3 regions of the Bradyrhizobium sp. USDA 4451 genome follow, and region 3 is predicted to be linked to each of the others. Evidence: riboswitches for the same ligand, from Rfam matches in the RefSeq annotation. Region 3 holds a riboswitch; each other region holds the start of a gene.
The links. A riboswitch is a leader RNA that binds a small molecule or an ion and turns the genes downstream of it on or off. The one in region 3 is predicted to bind S-adenosylmethionine.

Region 1 (6,391 bases), 790 kb from region 3:
CTTCGTGGCCGCCCAGCTCGCGAAGGGGCACGTCGCCTTCTTCGGTACGCTGGCCTTCATCGCGACCACGATCGTGATCGGTGCTGTCGGCTTCTATCTCGGCATCGACATTCCGAAGCCGGCGATGCGCGTGACGGGCCGCATCGATGCCGTCGAGCTGATGAGCGCGGCCGGCATCTTCCTCGCCGCACTGGCCGCGCTGGTGTCGGTCTACGGCATCGTGTTCGACGAGATCCCGCCGCGGGCCTGGGAGTTCGTGATCGGCGCATGGTGGTTCGGCGGCATCGTCATGCTGGCAATCGCCGGCCTGGTCGGCCGTCAGCGGCTGGCACAGAAGGTTGTGGCGATATCGGCGGGGCCGATCAGGGATCAGCGGATGCGTCGGTGACGGTCGCGAGCCCGCGCCGTTCCGATTTTCAGAATTTAACTTGACATCCGACCCAACTCAGATGTTCAATACGCGCATCTCACCCGATCGAGGGGCGCTGCGCATCGTCAGGAGTGTTGCGGTGAGATGCGGTGGACGCTGCTTGCGCACTGACGACGTGCACAGTGTAGCGGACGGCGAAATCGTGCAGACCTGACGCCCTAGCGGCAGGTGTCTCCCGCGAGATGCGACAGCGTTTCGCAGCGACGGTGACAAACAAGCCCAGTCTCACCGGGGCGAGCACGTATAAGCCGTAAAACCATCGCGCAGGGAAAGCCGGGATGTTCCCGGTTACACCTGTGGTCCTACCTCCCGCGTTTTTTATTACGCGGGACCCATGGGTGCGATCGGCACCCGGCTTTCCCTGCGCCCTCTGCTTTCAGGGCGGCGAAAACGACATGCAAAAGCTCGGACGATTCATGTCGCGAGAACGCGAAGCTGCGTCCCACCCACACCTGTCATCGCCCGGCTCGACCGGGCGATCCAGTACGCCGCGGCTTCTCGACTCAAGCACAGCCGCCTCTGGAATACTGGATCACCCGCTTTCGCGGGTGATGACACCGCGTTGTTTGGTTACGGCTTTCGCCAGGACGACACAGGAGAAGGCTGCGCGCTCGATCCTACTTCTTCAAATTCGCATGCGGGCGGCCGAAGTCGGGTGCGGCGGAATCCTGGCCGGTCTCGACGATGCCGCGGCGGATGGCGCGGGTGCGGGTGAAGTGGTCGAACAGCGCGTCGCCGTCGCCGCGGCGGATCGCGCGGGTCAGCTTCGACAGGTCCTCGGTGAAGGTGCCGAGCATCTCGAGCACGGCGTCCTTGTTGGCGAGGAACACGTCGCGCCACATCGTGGGATCGGACGCCGCGATGCGGGTGAAGTCGCGGAAGCCGCCGGCGGAGAATTTGATGACCTCGGATTCCGTCACCTGCGCCAGCTCGTCGGCGGTGCCGACGATGGTGTAGGCGATCAGATGCGGCAGATGGCTGGTGATCGCGAGCACGAGATCATGATGATCCGGCGTCATGATCTCGACCTTGGCGCCGAGCCCGGCCCAGAACGCGCGCAGCCGGTCGGTCGCGGCGGGATCGGTGCCGTTGGGCGGCGTCAGGATGCACCAGCGGTTGATGAACAGCTCGGCGAAGCCGGAATCCGGACCCGAATGCTCGGTGCCGGCCACCGGATGCGCCGGCACGAAGTGCACGGTGTCAGGTAGATGCGGCGCCATGTCCTTGACCACGGCGCCCTTCACCGAGCCGACGTCGGAGATGATGGCGCCCGGCTTCAGCTGCGCCGCGATCTCGGCCGCTACCGCGCCGCAGGCGCCGACCGGGATGCAGAGGATGACGAGATCGGCATCCCTGACCGCCTCGATATTGGTCGCGACGACGCGATCGACGATCCCAAGCTCGGCGACGCGGGCACGCGTCTGCGCCGAGCGCGCGGTGGTGACGATCTCGCCGACCAGGCCCTGCGCGCGGGCGCCGCGCGCGATCGAGCCGCCGATCAGGCCGAAGCCGATCAGCGCGATGCGGTTGAAGAGCGGAGCGGTGGTCACGATGTCACTTTCCAGCCAGGAAGTCGCGCAGCCCCTCGACCACGAGGCGGTTGGCTTCCTCGGTGCCAATGGTCATGCGCAGCGCATGCGGCAGCTTGTAATTGTTGAGCGCGCGCAGCACGAGGCCGCGCCGCGTGAGATAGGCGTCGGCTTCGGCCGCGGTCTTGCCCTGGTCGGTCGGGAAGTGGATCAGCACGAAATTGGCGACGCTCGGCGTCACCTTCAGTCCGAGCTTGCCGATCTCCTCGGTCAGCCAGTTGCGCCATTGTTCGGTATGGGTCCGCGACATCTGCACATGCGCGCTATCCTCGATCGCTGCCACCGCCGCCAGCATCGCAGGCGTGGTGACATTGAACGGACCGCGGATCCGGTTGCAGGCATCGACGATATGCGCCGGCCCGAACATCCAGCCGACCCGCAGCGCGGCAAGCCCGTGGATCTTCGAGAAGGTGTGCGTCACCACGGTGTTGTCGGTGGTCGCGACCAGCTCGATGCCGAGCTCGTAGTCGTTGCGCGAGACATAGTCGGCATAAGCCGCGTCGAGCACCAGCAGCACATGCGAGGGCAGCGCGGTGCGCAGCCGCTTGACCTCGTCGAACGGGATATAGGTGCCGGTCGGATTGTTCGGGTTGGCGAGCCAGACCAGCTTCGTGCGCGGCGTCACCACCTTGAGGATGGCGTCGACATCGGCGGTGAAGTTGCTCTCGGCCGCGATTACGTTCTTGGCGCCGTTCGCCATGGTGGCGATCGGGTAGACCAGGAAGCCATGAGTGGTCGAGATCGCCTCGTCGCCGGGCGCCAGATAGGTGTGCGCCAGCAGATTGAGGATCTCGTCGGAGCCGGCGCCGCAGATGATGCGGTCGGGATCGAGCCCATAGGCGCGGCCGATCGCCTCGCGCAGCACCCGCGAGGTGCCCTCCGGATAATCCTCGAGATGGTCAGCTGCCGCCTTGTAGGCCGCGATCGCCTTCGGCGACGGCCCGAACGGGGTCTCGTTGGCGGACAGCTTGAACACCTTGCGGCCCGGTTCCGGCACCGGGCTCTTGCCGGGCGTATAGGGCGCAATATCGAGGATGCCGGGGTTCGGCACGGGGCGGGACATCATCAACTCCGAACAGAGCGTTTTCCAGCGAAGTGGATACCGGTTCGCGTCAAGAAAACGCGTCAAAACAAAAATCTATACGGGCGGCTAGCTCTTTGGCGACCCGTTGGAGGGCACCGTATAGCGCGTTGCGTGGCTGCCGACGAGGGCCGAGGAGCGCACCGAGGCGCCGGCCTCGATCAAAGCGAGCTTGATCTTCTCGAAATCATGGCCGGCGACCGAGACCAGCAGCGCCGCGCCGTCGAAAGCGGTGTCGGGCACTGCGACGATCTCGGCGAGCGGGGCGAGCGCGCGGGCGGTATCGGCATTCCAGCCGGATACCCGTACGCTCCACATCTGGACCTCCGTCACCATCGCATCGTCGGCGACGCGGGAGACCAGGAACACCGGCAGCGCGGCGGGATGGTCGGCGCGCTCCAGGAACGGCAGCCGCGCGATGATCTTCGGCGCGCCCTCGGCCTCCAGCGCATTCCACCACGGCGTGCGGCTTGCGATCGCGGAGACCAGCGCGAGGTCGCCCTTCGATTTCGCCACCGCCTCGACCGCGGCCTGCGCGCTGAAATGCGAGACGTAGGGCACCACGAAGCCGAAGTGAAACCGCGCCGAGTCGCGCATCGCGGACTCGCCCACCGACACGTCGGCATGCACCGCGAACGGTGCTTGCACATAGGTGAAGGTCGAGATGATGACGCGCCAGATGCCCTCGATGGTGTCGAGCGGCAGGATGCCGCGATGGCGCTGCACCAGCTCGCGCATCATGCTGGCCTCGCGCGCCGGACGGAACGCCGAGCCGACCTCCTGGGTCTTCTTGACCTGGATCAGGCGGTCGATGATGTCGCCGCGCGCCATCAGCAGGCGGTGGACCTGCGCGTCGATCGCGTCGATCTCCTTGCGCAGCTCCTGCAGCGAGGGCGGCGACGGGGGTGGGTTGGACATGCTCTCAAACCTTGTCGTCAGGGCGGCCCGTTGCCGCCTCGGACAGGGTCCCTGATTAGGAAAGACGGCCGCCGAAAGCAAAGAGAAACGTCGCAGGCGTGCCTTGCGCATTCGGTTAACCATCGGCGCCCGATGGGGGGACGCTCGCCGGCCGCCTTGACGGCGGGGGGCCTGAGGACTAGGTTCGCTGCACTCCGTGGTCATTTGAGCCGGCCGGCTTGCAGCCACGTTAAACAACTCGCTAAACAGGCCGGGGACAGATCAGCTCCCGGCCGAACCTATGTTCAGGCCGGGTTTTTTATTGGCCTGATTTCTGTTCGAGCCCTCCCGCGCGGGAGGCAGGGTCGCTGAGATGAGCAACGTGCGTCCGATACCGAGCCCGCAAACCCAGAGCGATGATCGCGCCCATGAGGCCGATCATCCGTCGTCATTGGTGGCAAAGTTCGGCATGGACCAGCCGCTGAGGCTCGATTGCGGCGTCGATCTTGCGCCGTTCCAGATCGCCTATCAGACCTATGGCCAGCTCAATGCCGACAGGACCAACGCGATCCTGGTCTGCCACGCACTGACCGGCGATCAGCACGTCAACAACACCCATCCGGTCACCGGCAAGCCCGGCTGGTGGGAGACCATGGTCGGTATCGGCAGGCCGATCGATCCCGACAAGTACTTCATCATCTGCTCCAACGTGATCGGCGGCTGCATGGGCTCGACCGGCCCCGCCTCGCTGAACCCGGCGACCGGCAAGGTGTGGGGGCTGGATTTCCCGATCATCACGATCCCCGACATGGTGCGCGCGCAGGCGATGCTGATCGATCGCCTCAGCATCGCGACGCTGTTCTGCGTGGTCGGCGGCTCGATGGGCGGCATGCAGGTGCTGCAATGGACGGCGGCCTATCCGGAGCGCGTGTTCGCGACGCTGGCGATCGCCTGCTCGACGCGGCATTCGGCGCAGAACATCGCGTTCCACGAGCTCGGCCGCCAGGCCGTGATGGCCGATCCGGACTGGCGCGGCGGACGCTATGTCGACGAGGACACCCATCCGCATCGCGGGCTCGCGGTGGCGCGGATGGCCGCGCACATCACCTATCTGTCGGATGCCGCGCTGCACCGCAAGTTCGGGCGGCGGATGCAGGACCGCGAGCTGCCGACCTTCTCGTTCGATGCGGATTTCCAGGTCGAGAGCTATCTGCGCTACCAGGGCTCGTCCTTTGTCGAGCGCTTCGACGCCAACTCCTATCTCTATCTGACCCGCGCGATGGACTATTTCGACATCGCCGCCGACCATAACGGCGTGCTGGCGAAGGCGTTCGCCGGCATCAAGACCCGGTTCTGCGTGGTGTCGTTCACCAGCGACTGGCTGTTCCCGACCTCGGAGTCGCGCGCGCTGGTGCATGCGCTGAATGCGTCGAGCGCGCGGGTGTCGTTCGCCGAGATCGAGACCGACAAGGGGCACGACGCCTTCCTGCTCGACGTGCCCGAATTCCTCGACATCTCCCGCGCCTTCCTGCTGTCCGCAGGCAAGGCGCGCGGATTGAAGGACGGCGGCCAGTCATGAGCATGCAGCAGACACTGCCCTTGCCGGGCGTCGCGCCGGAGCGCACCGGCGGCTATCGCAGGGATCATCTTCTGGTCGCCGAGATGGTGCGGCCGGGCTCGCGGGTGCTCGACGTCGGCTGCGGCGATGGCGAGCTGTTGCAGCTGCTGGAAAGCCGCGGCATCGACGGTCGCGGCATCGAGCTGTCGCGCGAGGGCGTCAATGGCTGCGTCGCCAAGGGGCTCGCAGTGGTGCAGGGCGACGCCGACACCGACCTCGTCAACTACCCCGACGATGCGTTCGACTACGTGATCCTGTCGCAGACCTTGCAGGCGACGCGGCAGCCCAAGGCGGTGCTGGAGAACCTGCTTCGGATCGGCCAGCGCGCCATCGTCTCGTTCCCGAATTTCGGGTTCTGGAAGATGCGGCTGCAGCTGCTGATCGGCGGCCACATGCCGCGCACCGAGAATCTGCCGGCAAGCTGGTACGACACGTCAAACATCCATTTCTGCACCATCAAGGATTTCGTGCAGCTCTGCGAAGAGATCAACGTCAAGATGGAGCGCGCGGTCGCGCTCGATCTCTACGGCCGCCCGGTGCCGCTCAATCTGCCGTGGTGGGTGTGGAACATGTTCGGCGAGCAGGGCGTGTTCCTGCTCAGCAGGGGCGGGCAGGGGAAGTGACGCTTGCGTCACTTTCGTCATTCCGGGGCGATGCGCAGCATCGAACCCGGAATCCATTCATCCATGGAGTCTGCGGCCTAATGGATTCCGGGTTCACGCTTCGCGTGCCCCGGAATGACGGCTCAAACCGGCGCCGCCACCAGCGACCTCGGA
Region 2 (6,391 bases), 1.0 Mb from region 3:
CCAACGTCAAGAGCAACATCTGGCTCTCCGCGCTGGCGATCCCGCAGATGGCCGAACGCGGCAAGGGCTCGGTCGTGATCATCTCCTCGATCGGCGGACTTCGAGGCTCGACCGTGATCGGCGCCTACGGCATCTCCAAGGCGGCCGATTTTGCGCTGTGCCGCAGCCTCGCCGGCGAATGGGGCCCGAAGGGCGTGCGCGTCAATTGCGTGGCGCCGGGCCTGGTGAAAACCGATTTCGCCCGCGCGCTGTGGGAAGATCCGGACAATCTGAAGCGCCGCACCGCGTCGACGCCGCTCCGCCGCATCGGCGAGCCCGACGAGATCGCCGGCGCCGTGGCCTATCTCGCCTCCGACGCCTCGACCTTCATGACCGGCCAGACCATCGTGGTCGACGGCGGTGTGACGACGGCGGCGACGTAAGCGGCTGTCCCTTCGGGATGGCGCTCAGCTTGCTCAGTGTCATCACCCGCGCATGCGGGTGATCCAGTATTCCAGAGACCGCGGTGCTTGAGCCGAAGGGCCGCGGCGTACTGGATCGCCCGGTCGGAGCCGGGCGATGACAAGGGGTGCGATAGCCTTCCTGCGCAAGCGAGAGGGGGAGCTCAGCCCGCCTCATACCTGCTCCAGCGCCCGCTCGAAATCCTCGATCAGATCGTCGGGGTGCTCGAGCCCGGCCGAGAAGCGGATAAAGCCTTCGCTGATGCCGAGCTCGGCGCGGGCCTCCGGCGCCAGGCGCTGATGCGTCGTGGTGGCGGGATGCGTGACCAGGCTCTTGGCATCGCCGAGATTGTTGGAGATGCGCGAGATCTTCAGCGCGTTGAGGCAGCGGAACGCGCCTGCCTTGCCGTCCTTGACCTCGAAGCCGACCAGCGTCGAGCCCGCGCCCATCTGCTTCTTCACGGTTTCGGCCTGCGGATGATCGGGGCGGCCGGGATAGACCAGCCGCGTGATCTTCGGATGTTTCGCCAGCGCCTCGGCGATCTTGGCCGCGTTTTCGGTCTGCGCGCGGACGCGGACGCCGAGCGTCTCCAGCCCTTTCAGCAGCACCCAGGCGTTGAACGGCGACAGCGACGGGCCGGTCTGGCGCATGAAATTATGGATGTGCTCGGCGATGAAGGCTTCCGACGACAGGATGATGCCGCCGAGGCAGCGGCCCTGGCCGTCGATATGCTTGGTCGCGGAATAGACCACGACATCGGCGCCGAGCGACAGCGGGCTCTGCCAGATCGGCGTCGCGAACACGTTGTCGACGATCAGCCGGGCGCCGCCGCTGTGGGCAATCTTGGCGATCGCGCCGATGTCGAGCACGTCGAGCGTCGGGTTGGTCGGGCTTTCCAGGAAGAAGGTCTTGGTGTTCGGCCGCAAGGCGCGCTGCCACTGGTCGAGATCGAGGCCGTCGACCAGCGTGGTCTCGATGCCGTAGCGCGGCAGCAGGTCCTGCACCACATAGAGGCAGGAGCCGAACAGGGCTTTCGAGGCCACCACGTGATCGCCGGCCTTCAGCGGCGCGAGGATCGCGGTGGTCACCGCGGCCATGCCGGTCGCGGTCGAGCGCGCGGCCTCCGCGCCCTCGAGCTCGATCATGCGGCGCTCGAACATCGCAATGGTCGGGTTGGAATAGCGCGAATAGATGAAGCCGGGGTCCTGGCCCTTGAAGCGCGCCTCGCATTGCTCGGCGGTGTCGTAAACGTAGCCCTGGGTGAGAAACAGCCCTTCCGACGTCTCGCCGAATTGCGAGCGCAGCGTGCCGCCATGGACCAGGCGGGTTTCGGGACGAAAGCGGGCGGTATCCTTCGATTCAGACATGTGACCTCCGAAGTGGCCATTCCTCTGGAAAATGGCCACAAAAAAACCGGCCTGGAGCAACCTCCACAAGCCGGGATCACACTGTCCCCGGCCTGTTTAGCGACTTATTTAACGTGGCTGCAAGCCGGCCGGCTCAAATCACCACGGGATAAGTGCAGCTGATATTCCCTCGCGCCCTTTCCGTCAAGACGGTCATCGGATAACCCGTAAAAGCCCATATTTTAGGGCTTGATGGCCGCCAGAGGTTGGTTTTGGGCCATCTCGAGGGACCGTATCGTGTCGTTCACGCTGGAAGATGAATCCAACGGAATCCTGCCCGACCGCATGATCGCGGAGATGGCGGAGGCCGGTCTCATTCTGCCCGCCTACGACTTCGTCGAGAGCCAGATCCAGCCGGCGAGCCTCGATCTGCGCCTTGGCGACATCGCCTACCGGGTCCGCGCCAGCTTCCTGCCGGGGCCCGATGCCACCGTCGCCGAGCGGATCGACCAGCTCAAGCTGCACGAGATCGATCTGTCCGACGGCGCGGTGCTGGAGACCAATTGCGTCTACATCGTCCCGCTGCTGGAGAGCCTGGCGCTGCCGCCGGAGATCGTCGCCGCGGCGAACCCGAAGAGCTCGACCGGACGGCTCGACGTCTTCACCCGCGTGATCGCCGATGGCACCCGCCGCTTCGACATGATCGGCGCCGGCTATCACGGCCCGCTCTATGCCGAGATCTCGCCGAAGACGTTTCCGGTGCTGCTGCGCGAGGGCTCGCGGCTCAGCCAGGTCCGCTTCCGGATCGGCGAGGCGACCTTGACCGCCGACGAGCTGGACGCGCTGCATGCCAGTGAGCGGCTGGTCGATGCCGACAATGCCGATCTCACCCATGGCGTCGCGCTGTCGGTCGATCTCTCCGGCGAGAGCTCGGGCGGCTTCGTCGGCTATCGCGCCAAGCGTCACACCGGCGTGGTCGATGTCGATCGCCGCGGCGGCTACGCGGTCGACGAGTTCTGGGAGCCGATCAAGGCGCGGCCCGACGGCAGCCTGATCCTCGATCCCGGTGAGTTCTACATCCTGGCCTCGAAAGAGGCCGTGCAGGTGCCGCCGGATTATGCTGCGGAGATGGTGCCGTTCGATCCTTTGGTCGGCGAATTCCGCGTCCACTATGCCGGATTCTTCGATCCCGGCTTCGGCTATGCCGGCGCCGGCGGCAAGGGCGCGCGCGCCGTGCTGGAAGTGCGCTCGCGCGAGGTGCCGTTCATCCTCGAGCATGGCCAGATCGTCGGCCGCCTGGTCTATGAGCGGATGCTCGAGCGTCCCGATGCGCTCTACGGCCAGCGCATCGGCTCGAACTATCAGGCGCAGGGCCTGAAGCTCTCCAAGCATTTTCGCGTTTAATTCCGCGAGCCGGAGTTCGCGTAGCCAATAAGACCGTCGCGCCATCATTCTCCGCTGTCATTCCCCGCGAAAGCGGGGAATCCAGTACGCCGCGGCTTCTCCATCGACAATGACCGTCTCTGGGATACTGGATCGCCCGAACGAGTCGGGCGATGACACCGCGTGTGTGGTTGCGCCGTCGCTTCCGCGATGACACATTCGAGAAAACAACAAGCCGGGAGCGAACATGAGCGCCGCAACAGATTCAGCGCAGCAAGCAGCGCAATGGCGGAAGTGGCGCAGCGTCGCCGATCTCTATCACGCCTTCTTCACCGGGCTGATCCTCACCGTGGTCACGCGGCGCGGCACCGCTGATGCCGCCGAGTTCGTGTTCCGCGTGTTCCGCCGCCAGCAGCAGGAGCGCTTCCTGCCCGGCTTGAAGAAGCTCGGCCTCGACGGCCTGCCGCCGGCGGTCGCGGCCGCGCAGTATCACTATCTCTCCAACTGGATCGGCGGCGTGCATGTCGAATACATGTACGAGACCGACCGCAAGGCCTGGATCCGTTATCCGCCGCCGCGCTGGATCTGGAAGGGCACCGCGATCTGCGGCGTGCCCGGTGAAGTCTCGCGCGCGATGCTGCGCGGCTGGCACGCCAACAATGGCGTGGCGCTCGGCGATCTCAGGCTCGGCTTCGTCTGCACCAAGCAGAGCGTCGACGGCCAGGACGGGCTCGAGGGCTATTACTGCGAATACGATCACCCGCTCGAGCTCGACCAGCGCCTGGTGTTCGCGCGCCATCTCGAGGCACCGCTGTTCGATGCGAAGACCGCGCCGGCGCTGCCGGTCGACAGCTGGCCGCGTCAGCGGTTGGAGAAGGCCTATCGTAACTACGCGATGGAATATGTGAAGACGGCCGCGCCTGTGATCGTGCAGGTGTTCGGGCCTGAGGATGCGAGCTATCTGCTGCATCTCACCGGCAGACTGATTGGCATGCAGTATTTCGATGAAGTCGCGCAGGCGCTCGGTGGCAGTCGTGGTCGCGCCACGGAATTTGCCGCATTCCTGCGCACGCTGTTCGAGGCGCAGGATGATGTCGCAGAGATCAGCGAGTCCGAGGGCCAGTTCGAGATCCGGCAGCAGGGCTGGAAGCTGATGGCCGATGTGGCCGACTATCACCCGGCCTGCGCCGGCGTGCTGACCGGGCTGCTCGAGGGGCTTGCCGCCGGCTGCGGCCGGCACATTCCGGTGCATCTGAAGCCGAACAGCACCGCCGCCGCGCCGTTCGTCTGGTCGATCGGCTAGATCAGAGGTTCATCCGGGTTCACCTGCAATCGCGCAGGCCCCCCTTGCGTCCCGCGCACGTGGAATCCGCTGCTGCCATGGTAGGGAAACACCATGGCGCGGCTCCCAGACTGCGCAGAGCGCGATCAGCAAAAGTGGGTACCGGTTTTGCGCCTGATCGCGCTCTGAATCATAAATTTAGGCGCATGACCTCTTCGCCAAACCGCCCACACTTTGGCGGGGCATGCGCCGTGGAGTGGAAATGTCCGATCTCGGCCTCGCCGAAATACCTGTCGACGAACAAGAGCGGCCGCTGCCGCCGCCGGTGAGCAAGCCGGCGCGGAATGCGCTGCTCGACGGGCCGATCCTGCGCACGCTGTTGTGGCTCGCCTGGCCGAACGTGATCGCGCTCTCGGCCGGCACCTGCGTTGTCATTGCCGAGACCTCCTATATCGGCCGGCTCGGCGTCGAGTCGCTGGCGGCGATGGCGCTGCTGTTTCCCTGCGTGATCCTGACCATGACGATGTCGGGCGGCGCGATGGGCGGCGGCGTCGCGTCCGCGATTGCGCGCGCGCTCGGCGCCGGCGAGATCGAGCGCGCCTCGACGCTGGCCATGCATGCGCTGATGATCGGGCTGACTTTTGGTCTGACGTTCATGCTCGGCATGCTGATCTTCGGCCCGCGTCTGCTCGAACTGCTCGGCGGCCGCGGCAATGTGCTGGCGCAGGCGATCGCCTATTCGCAGATCTTCTTCGGCGGCGCGATCCTGCCCTGGCTGATGAACACGATGGCCGGCATCCTGCGCGGCACCGGCAACATGAAGCTGCCGTCGACCATGATCCTGTCCTCGGCGGTGTGGCAGATCATTTTGGGCGGCACGCTCGGGCTCGGCCTCGGCCCGGTGCCGCAATTCGGCATGCGCGGCGTCGCCGCGGGTTCGCTGATCGCCTATTCGATCAGCATCAGCGTGATGGGCTGGTATCTGTTTTCGGGCCGGGCCCGCGTGAAGCCGAAGTTCAGGGGGCTGCGCGTGCAGTGGGCGATGTTCATCGACATCCTCCGGGTCGGCGCCGTCTCCTGCTTCTCGCCGCTGCAATCGGTCCTGACGATCTCGATCTTCACCCACATGCTGGCGCAGTTCGGCACCGCGGTGCTCGCCGGCTACGGCATCGGCGCGCGGCTCGAATTCATGCTGACCTCGGTGGCGTTCGCGGTCGGCATCGCCTCGGTGCCGATGATCGGCATGGCGGTCGGCGCCGAGCGCGTCGCACGGGCCCGGCGCATCGCCTGGACCGCGGGCACGGTGTCGTTTCTCTCGGTCGGTGCGGTCGGCAGCTTCATCGCTGTCTTCCCCGACCTCTGGGTCAATCTGTTCACCGACGATCCGCATGTGCGGGCGACCAGCCATCAATATCTCTCGACCGCCGCGCCGATGTACGCCTTCATCGGCCTTGCGATGTCGATGTATTTCTCCTCGCAAGGCGCGGCGAAGGTGCTGGGTCCGGTGCTGGCGCAGACCGCGCGCCTGATCTTCATCGGTACCGGCGGCTGGTGGCTGTCGACCCATGAGGCGAGCGCGCAAAACTTCTTCGCACTCGCGGCTGCTTCGATGGGCGTGCTCGGCGTGCTCTCATGCCTCAGCGTGATCCTGACGCGCTGGGGCAAATCGGCACAAGTCGCAGCCGTGCAGCCGGCGCTGTCGTGAGCGATCAGACCCGTCATCCGGTCCTTCCCCGTCATCCTGAGGAGCGCGCCCTTGCGCGCGTCTCGAAGGATCGACGGCCCCCGGTGCTTCAGCGTTCGATCCTGGAAACCGCTGGGCTGTCGCCCTTCGAGACGGCCGCTTCGCGGCCTCCTCAGGGAGACGGTCGAAGATACTTTACGCCGCTGTTCTTTCCTTCGCCGATTTCGCCTGCGCCGCCTGCATCGCCGCCGCGCC
Region 3 (6,391 bases):
ATTCGCAAGCCGCCGGCGCCGTCTGGGATTCGTCGCAACTGCCGGAGTCGCGCGGCCGGGTGAAGCACTACACGTTGACGCCCCGCGGCGACGTTGACGGGCTGATCCTTGCCGACGGCACGGAAGTGAAGCTGCCGCCGCACCTCTCCGCCCAGATCGTCTATACGATCAGGCCGGGCGACGAGGTTTCGATCCGCGGTCTTCGTGCGCGAGCCATTCCGCTCGTCGATGCGACTTCAGTCAGCAATGTCGCAACCGGCAGAACTGTCACCGACGAGGGGCCGACGCGCGGCCCCGACAACGGCGGCGCGCAGCAGGCGTTCAGCGGCCGGATCGCCGCGGCGCTGCACGGCAAGCGCGGCGAGGTGAATGGCGCCATGCTCGACGACGGCACCCAGCTTCGCATGCCCCCGCCTGAAGCCGAGCGCTTTGCCGACTGGTTGCAACCTGGGCAGATGGTTTCCGTGCGCGGAGAAACGCTGGACACCGCGCTCGGCAGAGTGGTGGACGTGCAAGCGATCGGCGCCTCGCCCGGTCAGATGACCGAACTCGACGGTCCACGTCCGCTGCGTGGTCGCAAGGGTGGCCCCGACCGTTTCGGGCCGCCACCTCCACCGCCGCCGCGCGGCTGACGCCAGCCGCATATTTCCGAAGCAACACACAACAGAGGAGAACAACACCATGCACTGGATTGATCCCGATTGCCTGCCCGAAGTGAAAGGCACCGTCGAACGCTTCCTGCTGAACCAGCACGGCGAGATCGACGGCTTCGTCATGAATGGCGATGGGCCGGCGCCGGTCCTCGTTCATACGCCGCCGCACATGGAGACCGGACTCACCCGCCACGTAAAGGCCGGCGACGCGGTCGGCGTCCGCGGCGTCCGTCCGCGCAAGAGCCACCTCATCGCGGCGGTCGCGGTCACGGCGGCGGATGGGGCGCATATCGTAGACCAAGGACCGGACCACGATCGCAAACATCCGAAGCTCGAAAGGAGGAAGATGTCGGCCGAGGGAACCGTGCGGCTGTCGTTGTTCGGCCCGAAGGGCGAACTCCGCGGGGCGCTGCTCGCCGACGGCACGGTGATCCGAATCGGGCCCAAGGAGGCTGAACAGCTTGCCGGTCTTCTTGCACCGAACGCGATGGTCGCGGTGAGAGGAGACGGTGTCGAAACCAGACACGGTCGCGTCGTCGATGCCAAGGAGATCGGCACCAGCAGCCGTGATCTCCGCGCGATCAAGGCTGCAAAGCCGAAGCCCAAGCACGAAGAAAAGCCCAAACACGATCGTTCCGCACACGCCTGAGGTCGATCGCCAAGAGGAAATTGGCGGAATAACGTCGTGGGTCGAGGCCGGATATGTCCACTGATTCAAGATCGAGACAACGCGCCAACCGCGCTCTCGACGCCGCCAATTTTTTCCTCGCCGATGTGCGCGACGGGCTCGGGCCCTATCTCGCCATCTATCTGCTGACCGTACAAAAATGGGATGAAGCCAGCATTGGCGTCGTGATGTCGATCGCCGGCTTTGCCGGCATCGTTGCGCAGACGCCGGCTGGCGCGCTGGTCGATGCGACAAGGGCAAAGCGCCTGGTGACGGTCATCGCTGCGCTGATCGTCACCTGTGCCTCGCTGGCTTTGCCTCTTTGCGCAGGCTTCTGGCCGGTTGTTCTGTCGCAAAGCATCGCGCATGCGGCCGGTGTGATCCTTCCCCCGATGCTGGCGGCCGTTTCCCTTGGCGTCGCGGGCCATCGAGCCTTTGCGGCCCGCATCGGCCGCAACGAAGGCTTCAACCACGCCGGCAATGCCGCGGCCGCCACGATTGCAGGCGGCACGGCTTATTTTTTCGGTCCGCAGACCGTGTTCTACGTGCTTGGCGGCATGACTGTCGCAAGCCTCATCAGCGTGTTGGCGATCCCCGAAGAGGCGATCGATCATGACCTGGCGCGCGGACTGCACGAACATGCCGGGAATCCGGACGGCGATCGCGAGCGGCCGTCAGGGCTTGGCATTCTCCTGACGTGCCGCCCGCTTCTGGTCTTTGCGGTTTGCGTAACGCTGTTTCACCTCTCCAATGCGGCGATGCTGCCGCTGGTCGGACAAAAACTCGCGCTGCAGGACAAGAATCTCGGCACCAGCATGATGGCTGCGTGCATCCTCGCGGCCCAAATCGTCATGGTGCCGATGGCGATGCTCGTTGGGGCGCGGGCCGATCGCTGGGGCCACAAACGCTTCTTCCTTGCCGCGCTCCTGATCCTGCCCCTTCGCGGGGCGCTCTATACGCTGTCCGACAACGAGGCCTGGCTCGTCGGCGTGCAACTTCTCGATGGAGTCGGCGCGGGCATCCTTGGCGCGATCTTTCCAGTGATCGTCGCCGACCTCATGCGCAGCACCGGGCGCTTCAACGTCGCGCAAGGCGCAATCATCACGGCGCAAAGCATTGGCGCGGCACTCTCGACGACGCTCGCAGGTCTTGTCGTTGTGAAGGCAGGCTATAGCGCAGCCTTTCTTGCGCTCGGCGCGATCGCGGCGATCGGCTTTGGGGTTTGCTGGTTCGCACTGCCCGAGACCCGCACGCATTCCGGTACGAATGCCGGCCGGATGGAGCATGCCGAGCCGGCAGCCTCCGGTATCGCTGCGAGGTGATCTTGAGTGTTCTTTTGGAGGTGGCGGAATGGTGCCCATGTACGAATCGCTCCTGACCTGGGGTATCATTGCTCCGGCAACGGCTGGCGTCATCATCAGGCCATTTCGTCTGCCTGAAGCGATCTGGGCGATCGCGGGTGCCGCCGCGCTGGTGACTTGCAACGTCCTGACTGCAAGCGAAGCGCTGCACGGTGTTGCCAAAGGCCTTGATGTCTATCTGTTCCTGATCGGCATGATGCTTGCTGCTGAACTTGCGCGGAACGAAGGGCTGTTCGACTATCTGGCCGCAATGGCGGTCGAGCATGCGCGCGGTTCGCCACAGCGTCTGCTTCTTCTGACCTATGCCGTCGGCATCGTTGTTACCGCGCTGCTCTCCAATGATGCCACTGCCATCGTATTGACGCCGGCCGTCTGCGCCGCGACCCGTGCCGCCGGAGCGAAGCCGCTGCCCTATCTGTTCGCCTGCGCCTTCATCGCCAATGCCGCGAGCTTTGTGCTGCCGATCTCAAATCCGGCCAATCTCGTGATGTTCGGCGAGCGTATGCCGCATCTGTCCGAATGGTTGCGCCAGTTCGCGCTGCCATCGGTTGTCGCGATTGTCGTGACCTTTGTCGTGCTCCGAATTACCCTGCGCCGCGCGCTCGCCGAAGAGAGCATCGAGCGCGCCGTGCAGCATCCCAAGCTCGGCCGCGGCGGCAGGCTCACCGCAGCCGGGATCGCCGCGCTCGGCATCGTCCTGTTGACGGCATCGGCGCTCGACATGTCGTTGGGGTTGCCGACGTTCATTTGCGGCATTGTCACGGCTGCGGCGGTGCTGGTTCTCAGCCGGCAGTCGCCGTGGCCGGTGACAAGAGGCATTTCGTGGAGCGTGTTGCCCTTGGTCGCGGGGTTATTCGTGATGGTGGAAGCGCTGGTGAAAACCGGCGCGATCGGCCAACTCAGCGGGCTCCTTCAGGCCGCGATCGAGAGATCGCCGACCCAGGCTGCCTGGGGCACCGGAATCGCTGCCGCGGTGGCCGACAACATCGTCAACAACCTTCCCGTTGGCTTGGTCGCGAGTTCGGTCGCGGCCAGCGGCCAGCTCCCTGCGCCGGTCCTCGGCGCGATGCTGATCGGCGTTGATCTCGGGCCCAATCTATCGGTGACCGGCTCCCTCGCAACAATCCTGTGGCTGGTGGCGCTGCGGCGCGAAAAGATCGACGTCACCGCGTGGCGCTTCCTGAAAATCGGTTTGCTGGTGACGCCACCCGCGTTGCTGGCGGCGCTCGCAGCCGCGATCCGGTGACGATCTTGTCCAGATCGCTTGCTCGCTCGACGAGAAAGACCTGGAGCTTTCATCTCGCGCGATGGCACCGCGCCGCAAGCGTAGAGGAACTGGCGCGCCACGGCCGATGAAGATGGGCACTACTGCTTCGCCGTGGTGCTATGATGCTGCGGCCCACCACACGACCCAATAGCCAAATCCACGATGGTCTGCGATCTTGCGCTACGTACCATGGGCGGCCGCCTTCACGATTTCGCAGGGTGGTCCGATTACCCTTCGATCGCGGCCCTCTCGATCAATCCCTGGCTCGACGCGATGGGCCAGGAGCGGCCACGCGTTGTTTCTCAAACTGGGGGCGTGCTTGCCAAGCTCGATATTGCCCGCTATCGTCAACTCCAACATCAAGAGTTGGGCCGACGCCCAGCGCCAACCTGCTCCCCGAGCAAGGTGGCTTTCTTCCTTCGGAAGAAGATGTGGCCGGTCCGGCAACTAAACGGGACAAGCCACCACGGCGTCATGCGCTCCTCTCTTCGAAGAAGGGGACGAGAATGACTGTCGATCGAATCGAAATTGAGCTGGCCGATGCAAGGTCCTCGGACCTGATTAACCTCGTAACCGCGCTGGACGATTTCTTAAACAAGGTCTGCGGGGTGGAAAGGAATCACGGTTCTCCAATTGATCGGCTAGCGCACGACGACACGCAAATGTTTATCGCGCGGATTGCCGGACAAGCCGTTGGCTGTGCAGGGCTGCAGGTGTTCGAGGATGGTACCGGGGAGGTGAAGCGCATGTATGTCGTCACCGAGGTTCGGACAACTGGAATAGGCAGCAGGCTCCTGACGCGCGTTGTGGAAGCGGCCTTGACCGCCAAGCTGTCGGTTCTGCGGCTGGAAACCACGGAATTTCTTCCCGACGCGCAGAGGCTCTATCGGGCGAAGGGGTTCGTACCTTGTCCAGCGTATGGCCCTTACGTTTCCAACCCGATCAATTTGTACTTCGAGAAATGGCTGACGAAATGATGGCCGAGGGCGATGTGTCGACAATAGTTGATCAAGTCTACCCTCGCGTGACTTGGCACTGTCTGATAGCCGCTCAGGCCAGTCGATGCCCAACATGGATTGGCTTAACTAGGACTGGAGTTGCCGCGTAACTTAGGATTTACGCGACAACCAAAACCTATCGAATAGGTCTGCTAAAGTGCTACCAGGGATTTCGTTTATCAATGCATGACTTTCGGATTCTCTTGATTCCCGGTGGAGGAAATTCCGGTCCCGACCACTGGCAAACGAAGTGGGAGTCTGAGCACGACTCTATGGAGAGGGTCGTTCAAGCGGACTGGACGGGCGGCACACGAGAGCAATGGGTGGCGACGCTCGATCGCTACGTGCAGTCTTCTAAACGGCCCACTATGCTTGTCGCGCATTCGTTGGGAAATATTGTCGTGTGTCACTGGGCCTTGGCTCACGCCGGAAATGTGATTGGCGCACTATTAGTTGCGCCAGCCGATGTCGAAGCCGATTGGCCGTCGGAAGAAAGCTTATACCAGAAATTTCGACCGATTCCGATGCAACGGTTGCCGTTTGCCTCGATATTAGTTCAGAGTACGAATGATCCGTACCTGACGATGGACCGCGCGCACGCGCTGGCGTCAGCTTGGGGCTCGCGGTTGCACGTGGCCGGCCCGCTCGGGCATATCGGTTCCGCCAGTCACCTTGGACACTGGCCGGATGGCTTGCAGCTCTTGCATGATATCGCACCATTTCAGCCGCGTACGTTCTGAGAATCTGCTCTCTCGCAAATCAAGCGACATCAGGATGCTGTTTGGGTCAGGCAAATAGTCCCCGAAGGTCGCACACTCGACGAACGGTACTCGTGCCACGTCGCCGCCGACTAAGACGGCAAGATAAAAGCGACGGTGTCGCTCTGTGCCGTTGGGGGTCGTAAGCCTTTGCCTGCACATTGTTTTGGATGGCACCGCAGCGGCACCGTTTGAAGTGGCCTGGTGCCGCTTGAACCGAGAAATCATTCAAAATCAACGTTCCGAGCGCCATCGTTCGCAGCGTAGCGTCTTGTTGCGCGTGCTCGGCGGGATGTCTGGCCATGATCGCATGGAAGGCCGCTGCCGGACCAACGGTGCGCCGTCAAGGCTCGCGCTTTGCGCGACCGGCTCCGCCGGCTCGCGGCCTTGACTGCGCTCCGTTGGTCCGGCTTTTGCTGCCATGCGATCATGGCTTGCTCTGCGCGATTGCGCTCAGGCGGCAGACGATGCGCGAGGTCGGAGCACCGCAGCGTGATGTGGCGCGCACTTCGGCTGTTCAGTGGATCGGCCAAGCTTGCCACAATGGTGCCATGGCTCGCTCTCAAGAATCGCAGCGGCGCGTGTCGACCAACGCGCAATGCGACGATCTCTATCACTATGCCGTGGCACCCGCGCGTCGGCGACGAGCGAAGCGCGCTTCGGTGACATGGACGGTGACGGATGACT

Region 1: linked by a shared signal. The riboswitch ahead of metX (homoserine O-acetyltransferase MetX) and the one ahead of ACVMB0_RS09300 (GNAT family N-acetyltransferase) in region 3 are both predicted to bind S-adenosylmethionine.
Region 2: linked by a shared signal. The riboswitch ahead of ACVMB0_RS04680 (O-succinylhomoserine sulfhydrylase) and the one ahead of ACVMB0_RS09300 (GNAT family N-acetyltransferase) in region 3 are both predicted to bind S-adenosylmethionine.

What each region holds. Positions count from the first base shown of each region.
Region 1 is NZ_JBTRCH010000001.1:2,805,737-2,812,127, forward strand. It holds gene ACVMB0_RS12940 (hypothetical protein) at 1-388, shown strand, start outside; gene ACVMB0_RS12945 (prephenate/arogenate dehydrogenase family protein) at 1,048-1,980, opposite strand; gene hisC (histidinol-phosphate transaminase) at 1,985-3,082, opposite strand; gene ACVMB0_RS12955 (chorismate mutase) at 3,170-4,018, opposite strand; SAM riboswitch at 4,205-4,284, shown strand; gene metX (homoserine O-acetyltransferase MetX) at 4,371-5,576, shown strand; gene metW (methionine biosynthesis protein MetW) at 5,573-6,238, shown strand; gene ACVMB0_RS12970 (alpha/beta fold hydrolase) at 6,361-6,391, opposite strand, start outside.
Region 2 is NZ_JBTRCH010000001.1:1,011,240-1,017,630, reverse strand. It holds gene ACVMB0_RS04685 (SDR family NAD(P)-dependent oxidoreductase) at 1-422, shown strand, start outside; gene ACVMB0_RS04680 (O-succinylhomoserine sulfhydrylase) at 615-1,808, opposite strand; SAM riboswitch at 1,884-1,963, opposite strand; gene ACVMB0_RS04675 (2'-deoxycytidine 5'-triphosphate deaminase) at 2,085-3,191, shown strand; gene ACVMB0_RS04670 (hypothetical protein) at 3,418-4,473, shown strand; gene ACVMB0_RS04665 (MATE family efflux transporter) at 4,715-6,157, shown strand; gene ACVMB0_RS04660 (SRPBCC family protein) at 6,332-6,391, opposite strand, start outside.
Region 3 is NZ_JBTRCH010000001.1:2,015,842-2,022,232, forward strand. It holds gene ACVMB0_RS09280 (hypothetical protein) at 1-632, shown strand, start outside; gene ACVMB0_RS09285 (hypothetical protein) at 682-1,302, shown strand; gene ACVMB0_RS09290 (MFS transporter) at 1,356-2,642, shown strand; gene ACVMB0_RS09295 (arsenic transporter) at 2,680-3,927, shown strand; SAM-I-IV-variant riboswitch at 4,300-4,409, shown strand; gene ACVMB0_RS09300 (GNAT family N-acetyltransferase) at 4,455-4,925, shown strand; gene ACVMB0_RS09305 (RBBP9/YdeN family alpha/beta hydrolase) at 5,129-5,686, shown strand; gene ACVMB0_RS09310 (hypothetical protein) at 6,172-6,391, shown strand, end outside.